Regions from separate parts of the Megasphaera vaginalis (ex Srinivasan et al. 2021) genome, predicted to be linked through region 1. Evidence: riboswitches for the same ligand, from Rfam matches in the RefSeq annotation. Region 1 holds a riboswitch; each other region holds the start of a gene.
What was found. Region 1 has a riboswitch for S-adenosylmethionine ahead of metK (methionine adenosyltransferase). Riboswitches for the same ligand answer to the same signal wherever they lie in the genome.

Region 1 (2,198 bases):
GATAATTATAAACCAGCTTCACTGCGAAGTACAGCCACTTTATCCAGCTGCTCCCAAGGCAGATGAAGATCGTTCCGGCCGAAATGGCCGTAAGCGGCCGTCTGCTTATAGATCGGACGCTGCAAATCAAGCATTTCAATGATGCCTGCCGGACGCAGATCGAAGTGTTTGCGGATCAAGGCGACAATCGTGTCCGTGTCGACGTGACCGGTACCGAACGTTTCCACATGGATCGAGACGGGATGAGCCACGCCGATGGCGTAAGCGAGCTGGATTTCGCACTTATCGGCAAGACCTGCCGCAACGATGTTCTTAGCCACATAACGGGCGGCATAAGCAGCGGAACGGTCCACTTTCGTAGGATCCTTGCCGGAAAAGGCGCCGCCGCCGTGGCGCGCCATACCGCCGTAGGTATCGACGATAATTTTGCGTCCAGTCAGCCCGGAATCACCTTGCGGACCGCCGATGACGAAACGGCCCGTCGGATTGATAAAGAGCTTTGTCTTTTCATCGAACAGTCCATCGGGAATTTCCGGTTTGATGACATTTTCGATCAGATCTTTTTCGATCTGTTCCCGCGTCACTTCCGGACTGTGTTGCGTCGAGATGACGATCGTGTCGATGTGTACGGGTTTGCCGTCTTCATATTCGACGGTGACCTGCGTTTTGCCGTCAGGACGAAGATAGGTCAGCACGTCTTCCTTGCGGATTTTTGCCAGGCGACGAGCCAAACGATGAGCAAGTGAGATCGGCAGCGGCATGTACTCGTCCGTTTCATTGGTCGCATAACCGAACATCATGCCCTGGTCGCCGGCGCCGATGGCGTCGAATTGTTCGCCGTTGCCGGCCTTGGCTTCAAGGGCCTCGTCAACGCCCATGGCAATATCCTGAGATTGTTCGTCCAAAGAGACAAGGATACCGCAGGTATCGCAGTCAAAACCGTACTTGGCACGGGTGTAGCCGATGCCGCGTATCGTCTCACGGACAATATGGGGAATATCGACATAACAATTGGTGGAAATTTCTCCTACGACATGCACCATTCCTGTGGTAATCAGCGTTTCGCAGGCTACGCGGGCATGTTTATCTTTTGCCAAAATGGCATCCAGAATGCTGTCGGAAATCTGGTCAGCTATTTTGTCGGGATGTCCTTCTGTTACGGATTCGGATGTGAAAAATTCACGATTTTTTACCATTACCATTCCTCCTGTAAAAAAATTCCCCTCTGCAAAAGAGGGGTTCTTGTTACCCATCTTCCAGTGAAAGCACTGTTGGAATTAGCACCTTTTCAATAGTGAAGGTTGCTGCGGCGTCATCGGGCCAATCCCTCTGCCGACTCTTGATGGAACATATGTAATTTACGGTACTTAGTATTATAGAATAAGGACGAAAAAAAAGCAATAGATCGCCGTCGTTTTCCTATATCGCAAGCGCATGAAAATCATGCCTTCCAGTCTCGTCAAACGACACAGACGAGGACACTTTGCGGCTTGCCTAAAGTATCCTCGCCTCCACGTTTTTATTTTACGCCTCAGCGCTTTCTTTCGCAGCGACCAAAGCGGCGCCGGCGCTGATGATCTTTTGCGCTAATTCAAACTTGCTCATCATTTCCATCGCCTCGCTGCGCCCGTCAGGGAACAAAAAGGTCGCTATATTCGTCGTCCCCTGAAACCCGGCGCCGGCGACGCTGACATCATTGGCAACAAGCATGTCGAGGTTCTTTTTCTTCAACTTACCCATACCGTATTCGATGACATTGGTCGTTTCAGCGGCAAAACCGATCAGTACCTGATGCGTTTTTTTCTGTCCCAACCCATACAGAATATCAGGGTTCTTAGCCAGTTCCACAGTCAACGTTTCCGACGATTTCTTAATTTTATTTTCCGCCGGCCTGGCAACGCGATAATCGGCAACTGCCGCTGCCTTGACGACCAGATCGACGGAATCGTAAATCTCCTCGCAAGCGGCCTGCATTTCCAGTGTCGTGCCGACATCGATGCGATGCACGCCTAACGGCGCCGGCAAAGCTGACGGAGCCGCGACGAGAGTCACATCGGCGCCGGCCAGCATGGCCGCTTTGGCAACGGCAAATCCCATGCGGCCGCTGGAACGATTGCCGATATAGCGGACCGGATCGATCCGTTCCCGCGTACCGCCGGCCGTGACCAGCACTTTTTTGCCGCGCAGCAGCGCCGAAC
Region 2 (2,198 bases), on a different contig from region 1:
TCTGACGATGCGGAAACACAGGAAAAGGTGACGGCGGCGATCGACAGACTGCAGGAACGGTTCGGCAGACAAGCGATCATGAAGGGGTTTCTTTGGGAATTATCACAAGATAGAGAGACGAGAAAATAAACAGTCAGCAACTGAAGGAGGTTTTTTACGATGGCCATATACAAAATAGCTGCGCATACGGGAACGAATGATAACGGGTATATTCAATACGATGCAGATACACGGACCGTACAGGTTCATCTTTGTAATGACGAGATCAACCGAAAGGTTTACGAGTACCTGACGACCTGCCAGACGCTTCACAACTATGTCGATCTGTCTTTTTTCGAGACGATCAAAGAACGGCCTGTCGCCAGTTGGGAAACGATGCGATTGGCGCTGGCGAAGGTCTGGATGGAACTGGGTGTGCATATTGATTGGAGCCGCAAGGTAGATTGATTCTTTTCGTCATATGCCATATGTTATGCACAAATTACATACAATCTTGGCGCCTGTCTGTGTATAGTCTTTAAATGCCCTGTTTTTCGCCGCTTTTTCTCCTTCTTTTCGAGACGAGATACCGCTTAAATTGTGGATAACTCAGATATCTCCAGGCGGAAAGAGCCGTGGCTTATCTCCTGCTATTCGCATATTGGAGAGGATAAGGCGGAATCTTGACGGGAGGCGAAATGGCTGTGTACAGGTGTTGTGATTTTGTGTATAAGTTATCCTGAAAAGGGTAAAATTTGTGTGAAGAATTGTACAAATGGCGTAATTACGCCATTTTTTACAGATGTTTTGAGCCGGTTGTCCACATTTTGGTCATGGGAAACGGCTGGTGCGAGAACGTGCACGGAAAAGGATAGGCTTGACGGGGGAGTATTTTCGGTATATAGTGAAGAAGTCTCATTACAATATGCATCTAGAGCAGCTGAGGGACTGGCCCGACGACGCTGCGGCAACCTTCCGGAAGGAAAGGTGCCAATTCCAGCGCCACGGTGATGGCGACAGATGACAATAGGGGTTTTGCAGGTGCGTCATCGTTATGATGACGCATTTTTTTGTGCAATCATTCGTTAGGGGGAATCGTCATGATTGAAACGAAAACACTTGCCGGCCGAACGGTGCGGCTACGAGACGTTTTTATTCTCGGATTTGCTTTTTTTGCGACGTACTTCGGCGCCGGCAATCTTATTTTTCCGCCGCAGTTGGGCTTGAGCAGCGGGACCGCTTTTCTTCCGGCACTGCTCGGGCTGTCCTTGTCAGGCATTCTGTTGCCTGTGTTTGCGCTTCTGGTTATTAACCGGTGCGGTGATGTGCGGCGTCTTACGGCACATGTCGGCAAGCACACGTATCATATCTTATTAACGTTGCTAATGATTATCTGTACCTTTGTTTCCATTCCGCGGACTTGCGCGACGGCCGTTCAGCTTGGCGTACAGGGGAATTTTCCCGATCTGCCTTTTACTGCCGGCGTGCTGATTTATTTTGCCGTCGCCTATTTTTTTACCTTTGATGAAGGCAGCGTTTTTGATAAGATGGGCAAATATTTGACTCCGATATTGGCGTTGATCCTCATTGTTGTCGGTGCGGCTGGCATCTTTTTTCCCTTGGGGACGCCGGCAGATCCCGTTGTGGAGAATGCTTTTGTCAATGCTTTCTTGGGCGGATATAATACCGGTGACGTTCTGGTCAGCTTCATCATGGCTTCCTTGTTTATCGGTGCCGTCGAGGCCAAGGGGTATACGACGCGGAAATCGCGCAATGAAGCGATGGTGTTGTGCGGCCTGATTACGGTTATTCTGCTTCTGGTTATTTATGGCAGTCTTCTTTATATGGGGGCCTGTGTCAGCGGAGATTATGAACAGTCCCTTGGCCGTGCCGCGTTACTTGTCGCCATTATTCAGCGCGTCGGCGGCTGGGTCATGATACCTATGGGAATAGCTGTCGTTCTCGCCTGTCTGACGACGGCTGTAGGGCAAATTGCGGCTGTCGCCAATTTTTTCAGCGCGCTGTCGGCGGGAAGAGTGTCGTATCGTTTTTTCGTTATCGTGACGGCGGCGGTATCGGCGGCAACGGCGCTTTTGGGCGTTGACGGCATCGTTACGTATATCGGGTGGATCTACAGCATTTCCTATCCGCCCGTACTGGCATTAATGGTCTTGGGGACGTTTGCCAAGGTCATTCCCAATGACGGTGCATATAGAGGG
Region 3 (2,198 bases), on a different contig from region 1:
TCGACAGGCGGAACCGAATCAGGAGAAGATCCGGGAACTTGACGGGTTGCTGCTGCATATTACGGCTAAAGGCCGGGATTATGATTGTGTCAGCCGCAGCTTTGCGCCGAAGCTCAAAGTGCCTGAAGATCCGGTCTGCGGTTCCGGCCACTGTCATATTTTGCCGATTTGGGCCGCGCGTGAGGGGAAGACGGCGTTGCATGCGTATCAGGCTTCCCAACGAGGCGGCGAGCTGTTTTGCCAAGTACACGGCGACCGTGTTACTTTGTCCGGATATGCCTGCCTGTATTCGACGGCAGAACTGCATGTATAGGTAAGGAAAAGGAGGGGCCCATCTGTTGCTCCTCCTTTTCCTGTGATGTGGCTGCTTTTTTTGCGCGCAAAGATGGCAGCCAGATCGGACCGGACCGACAGACGGCGTCGACCTCTTGGGAGCAGCCTGCGTATAACGGTGATCCTTGCGCGGGCTTTAAGCCAATAAAAAAACACGCTCTGCAGAGCGTGTTTTTTTATTAGAACGCCGGCAAGATGGTGCCTTGGAAGTGTTCTTCAATAAACTTTTTAATCGCTTCCGACTGATAAATGGCGACGACCTTTTTGTACGTTTCATTGTTTGCATCTTCGTCACGAACGACGATGACGTTAGCGTAAGGCGAGTTTTTGTCTTCGACGATGAGCGAGTCTTTTTGCGGATTCAGGCCTGCCGGAATCGCGTAGTTCGTATTGACGCAAGCCAGATCGGTATCGTCAAGAGAGCGGGAAATCTGGGCGGCATCCAATTCGACGAACTGCAAATTCTTCGGATTTTCGACGATATCGGTTACGGAAGCGTCAACGGAATTGCCGTTTTTCAAGGTAATCAATCTTGCCTGCTGCAGCAGAAGAAGTGCGCGCGCACCGTTTGTCGGATCGTTCGGAATGGCGACTTTGGCTCCCGGGGTGACGTCGGCAAGGGATTTGTATTTATGGGAATACGCCGCCATCGGCAAGATGATGGATTTGCCGATAGACGTTAACTTCAGCCCCTGTTTCTTGATGACATTGTCAAGGTAAGGCTGGTGCTGCATGGAGTTCATATCGAGGTCTTTGTCGGCAAGGGCTTTGTTCGGCTGGACATAGTCGTTAAATTCGACGACTTTCAGCGTAATGCCCTGTTTGGCCGCTTCCTTGGCCACTTCTTCCATTACCTCTGCATGCGGTCCTGCCGTTACGCCGACTTTGATTTCTTTTTTTGTAGTATCGGCAGTGTCGGAGCTGCCGCAGCCTGCTGCAAAGATACATGTTGCCGCAATTAGGGCGAGACTGATAACTTTTTTTACGGATACGTTCATTTGATGATTCCCCCTGTATATTATAATGATGAGTATAAATTTCAACCGGCATAGCAGCGTCTTCAAGTGACAAAAGAAAAGCCGTCATGACGATGACGGCTTGTGTATATGCTCCTTCATCTGTCGGTAAAACCGCTGGAATTAGCACCTTTCCCCGAAAGGAGGTTGCCGCAGCTTCACAGGGCCAGTCCCTCTGCTGCTCTTGATGAAAACGGTATGCAGTTGTTGAAAGTAATGATAACGCGTCGCCGCGATCTTGTCAAGAGGAAATGACAGCTCGTCGCATATGACGATTTTTCAAGACGGAAAGTCGTGGCTTTGCGGCTACGTGAAGGCCCAATTACGGATCAGCGGCACGACTAGGGGCTGATAAAGGAAATATAAGAAGGAAAAGACGCAAAAGCCTATGGATGCGCCCACAATGGCTCCGTTGATGCGGATCCACGACAAGTCTTCGCCCAGTTTGTTTTCAAGGAATTCGTTAAATTTCCGCTTGTCAAAAGTTGACAGGACGTCACGGACGGCAATGGCGATGAGACTGTGTTCGTGTTCGAGAAGAATGTTGCAGGCGCGGCAGATCTGTTCATCAAGCCAGTTTTTTACGGATTCATGGGAACGGCAATAGGCAATGTACCGAAAGAACTGCGTTTCCAACATATCCTTCAGTTCCTCCTGTCCTGTCTGACCGCTTGTAAAATAGATTTCAACAGACCCTTGGGTGGCATCTAGCCATTGTTCGAGCGGCAGGGAATCGATGAACTGGTCTTGCCAGTTCTGGACGGCGAAGGCCAATTGACCGCTCATGGAATAGAGAAACAATTCAAACTTGCGGCAGAGCCACTCTTTTTGCGCCGCATCGGCCTGTTC
Region 4 (2,198 bases), on a different contig from region 1:
CCGGTCTTTCTGCGGCGCCTTAGAAACTCGGTAAAATGGCTCCCTGGTATTTGTCTTCAATGAATTTTTTCACTTCCGGAGACTGGAGCGCTTTGATCAATTTCTGGATTTCCGGCCGCGATTCATCGCCTGCGCGGATTGCCAGAATATTGGCGTACGGCGAATCCTTGGATTCCAGGAAAAGGGCGTCTTTCAGCGGATTCAAACCGGCTTCCATGGCGAAATTCGTATTGATAACGGCAATGTCGACATCGTCGAGGGAGCGGGGAACTTGTGCGGCTTCAAGTTCAAGGAATTGGAGATTTTTGTCGTTGCCGACGATATCTTGCACTGTAGACGCAATGTTGCCGCCGTCTTTCAAGGTAATCAATCCGGCGCTTTGCAGAATGAGGAGCGCGCGGCCGCCATTGGACGGGTCGTTAGGAATGGCCACCTTGCCGTCTTGCGGTACGTCTTTCAGATCCTTGATCTTATGGGAATACACGCCCATCGGTTCGACGTGGACTTTTCCGGCTGAGACGAGTTTTGTGCCGTGTTCGCTGTTGAATTTATCCATAAACGGCACGTGCTGATGGAACGTTGCATCAAGTTCGCCGTCGGCCAACGCCAGATTCGGTTTGACATAGTCCGTAAATTCAACGATTTTCAAATCGATGCCTTCTTTAGCCAGAAGCGGTTTGATTTCATTCAGGATTTCGCTGTGCGGTACCGGTGTGGCGCCGACGGTGATCGTCGTATTCTTCGTGCTTTCCGTACCGCCTGCCGGCGTGCTGCTGCCGCAGCCGCCTGCTAATACTGCCAACGACAGAAGTGCTGCCGTCGCTAATAAAGATAATTTTTTGAAATGGTTCATTTAACGGATTCCCCCTTTGGTAATGTATAGCGGAAGTCAATAAAAAAGCCTCTTTCCGAAAGAAGAAAGAGGGTACCGTTTCTTTATCTCTCGGAATTGCTTCCGCAGGAATTGGCACCGTATTACCGGTTGCCGGGCTTCATAGGGCCAGTCCCTCCGCCACTCTGGATAAAATGTATGAACTTGTTCGGTTGTCATTCTACTAGGAAAAGGAATCATTGTCAAGAAAGAGGATAGATTTTTTGCGGCAAAATTGTAGACGCGGAGAAATCCCTGTGCTATCCTGAAAAGACATGAATGATGAGGAGGAACGAATGATGGAAGTATTGCACGAGCCCTTTGTGAGAGACTGCATTCATATGGCGGAAGAAGCGAATCAGCGCGGCTGGCATGAACGAAACGGCGGTAATCTCAGCTATCGTTTAACGGCGGCGGAAGCGGCTGCTTGCCGTGCGGGCTTCGGTACGAAACGGAACTGGCTGCCTTTGACGATGCCGCTTCCGGTATTGGGCGGCGATTTCTTTCTTCTTACAGGCAGCGGCAAATACATGAGCAAGGTTGCTGCCGCTCCGGAAGAGTGTCTCGGCATTATTGAGCTGGCAGCCGACGGCGGCAGCTATGCCGTCCGTTGGGGGCTGGAAAAGGGCGGTAACGTGACCAGTGAGCTGCCGACGCACCTTCGGACACAGGCTTTGAAGAAGAGACGGGATGCAAGTCGCAACCGCATTGTTTACCATGCGCATCCGGCAAATCTGATCGCCTTGACGTTCGTCGTTCCCATTGACGATGCCGCCATTACGAGGGAACTGTGGGAAGCGGATATTGAAAATCCCCTCGTTTTTCCCGAAGGTATCGGTATCGTACCTTGGATGGTGCCCGGCAGCGAAGCGGTGGCGACGGCGACGTTGGCGAAAATGGAGCGATATCGGGCTGTCATCTGGGCGCATCACGGCACCTTCGTTTGCGGTGACGATTTTGATGACGCTTTCGGATTAATGGATTCGCTGGAAAAAGCGGCGTCCATTTGTGTGAAAATCCGCGCTATGGGCGGCAAACGGCAGGCGATGACGAATCAGAACTTGTCGGATCTGGCGGCGGCCTTCGGCCTGCTTCTACACGAAGGCGCATTGCGGCTAGGGGAAGAGACGTCAAAAGGGAAGACGTAAGGGCCGTGCTTTTTCCGCCGTTTTTGCGCGGAACAACTATGATGGTGTGCCGACGGCATTTGCAGGCATGTTTTGCCGTACAAAAAGATGCCCGTCCGTTGCTTGACAAGAACAGAGTGTGCAGTATATAATACTGTCCAAACATAAATACCAGATCGATGAACGAAACGAGTATATCC

Region 2: linked by a shared signal. The riboswitch ahead of HMPREF1250_RS02915 (branched-chain amino acid transport system II carrier protein) and the one ahead of metK (methionine adenosyltransferase) in region 1 are both predicted to bind S-adenosylmethionine.
Region 3: linked by a shared signal. The riboswitch ahead of HMPREF1250_RS03180 (MetQ/NlpA family ABC transporter substrate-binding protein) and the one ahead of metK (methionine adenosyltransferase) in region 1 are both predicted to bind S-adenosylmethionine.
Region 4: linked by a shared signal. The riboswitch ahead of HMPREF1250_RS05480 (MetQ/NlpA family ABC transporter substrate-binding protein) and the one ahead of metK (methionine adenosyltransferase) in region 1 are both predicted to bind S-adenosylmethionine.

Annotation. Positions count from the first base shown of each region.
Region 1 covers NZ_AWXA01000025.1:33,478-35,675, reverse strand. The annotation lists gene metK (methionine adenosyltransferase) at 6-1,196, opposite strand; SAM riboswitch class I at 1,247-1,349, opposite strand; gene coaBC (bifunctional phosphopantothenoylcysteine decarboxylase/phosphopantothenate--cysteine ligase CoaBC) at 1,525-2,198, opposite strand, start outside.
Region 2 covers NZ_AWXA01000009.1:3,659-5,856, forward strand. The annotation lists gene HMPREF1250_RS02905 (DNA polymerase IV) at 1-129, shown strand, start outside; gene HMPREF1250_RS02910 (hypothetical protein) at 160-447, shown strand; SAM riboswitch class I at 904-1,006, shown strand; gene HMPREF1250_RS02915 (branched-chain amino acid transport system II carrier protein) at 1,080-2,198, shown strand, end outside.
Region 3 covers NZ_AWXA01000011.1:2,181-4,378, reverse strand. The annotation lists gene HMPREF1250_RS03185 (PhzF family phenazine biosynthesis protein) at 1-313, shown strand, start outside; gene HMPREF1250_RS03180 (MetQ/NlpA family ABC transporter substrate-binding protein) at 513-1,331, opposite strand; SAM riboswitch class I at 1,445-1,543, opposite strand; gene HMPREF1250_RS03175 (DUF445 domain-containing protein) at 1,656-2,198, opposite strand, start outside.
Region 4 covers NZ_AWXA01000032.1:17,153-19,350, reverse strand. The annotation lists gene HMPREF1250_RS05480 (MetQ/NlpA family ABC transporter substrate-binding protein) at 20-853, opposite strand; SAM riboswitch class I at 934-1,028, opposite strand; gene rhaD (rhamnulose-1-phosphate aldolase) at 1,168-2,019, shown strand.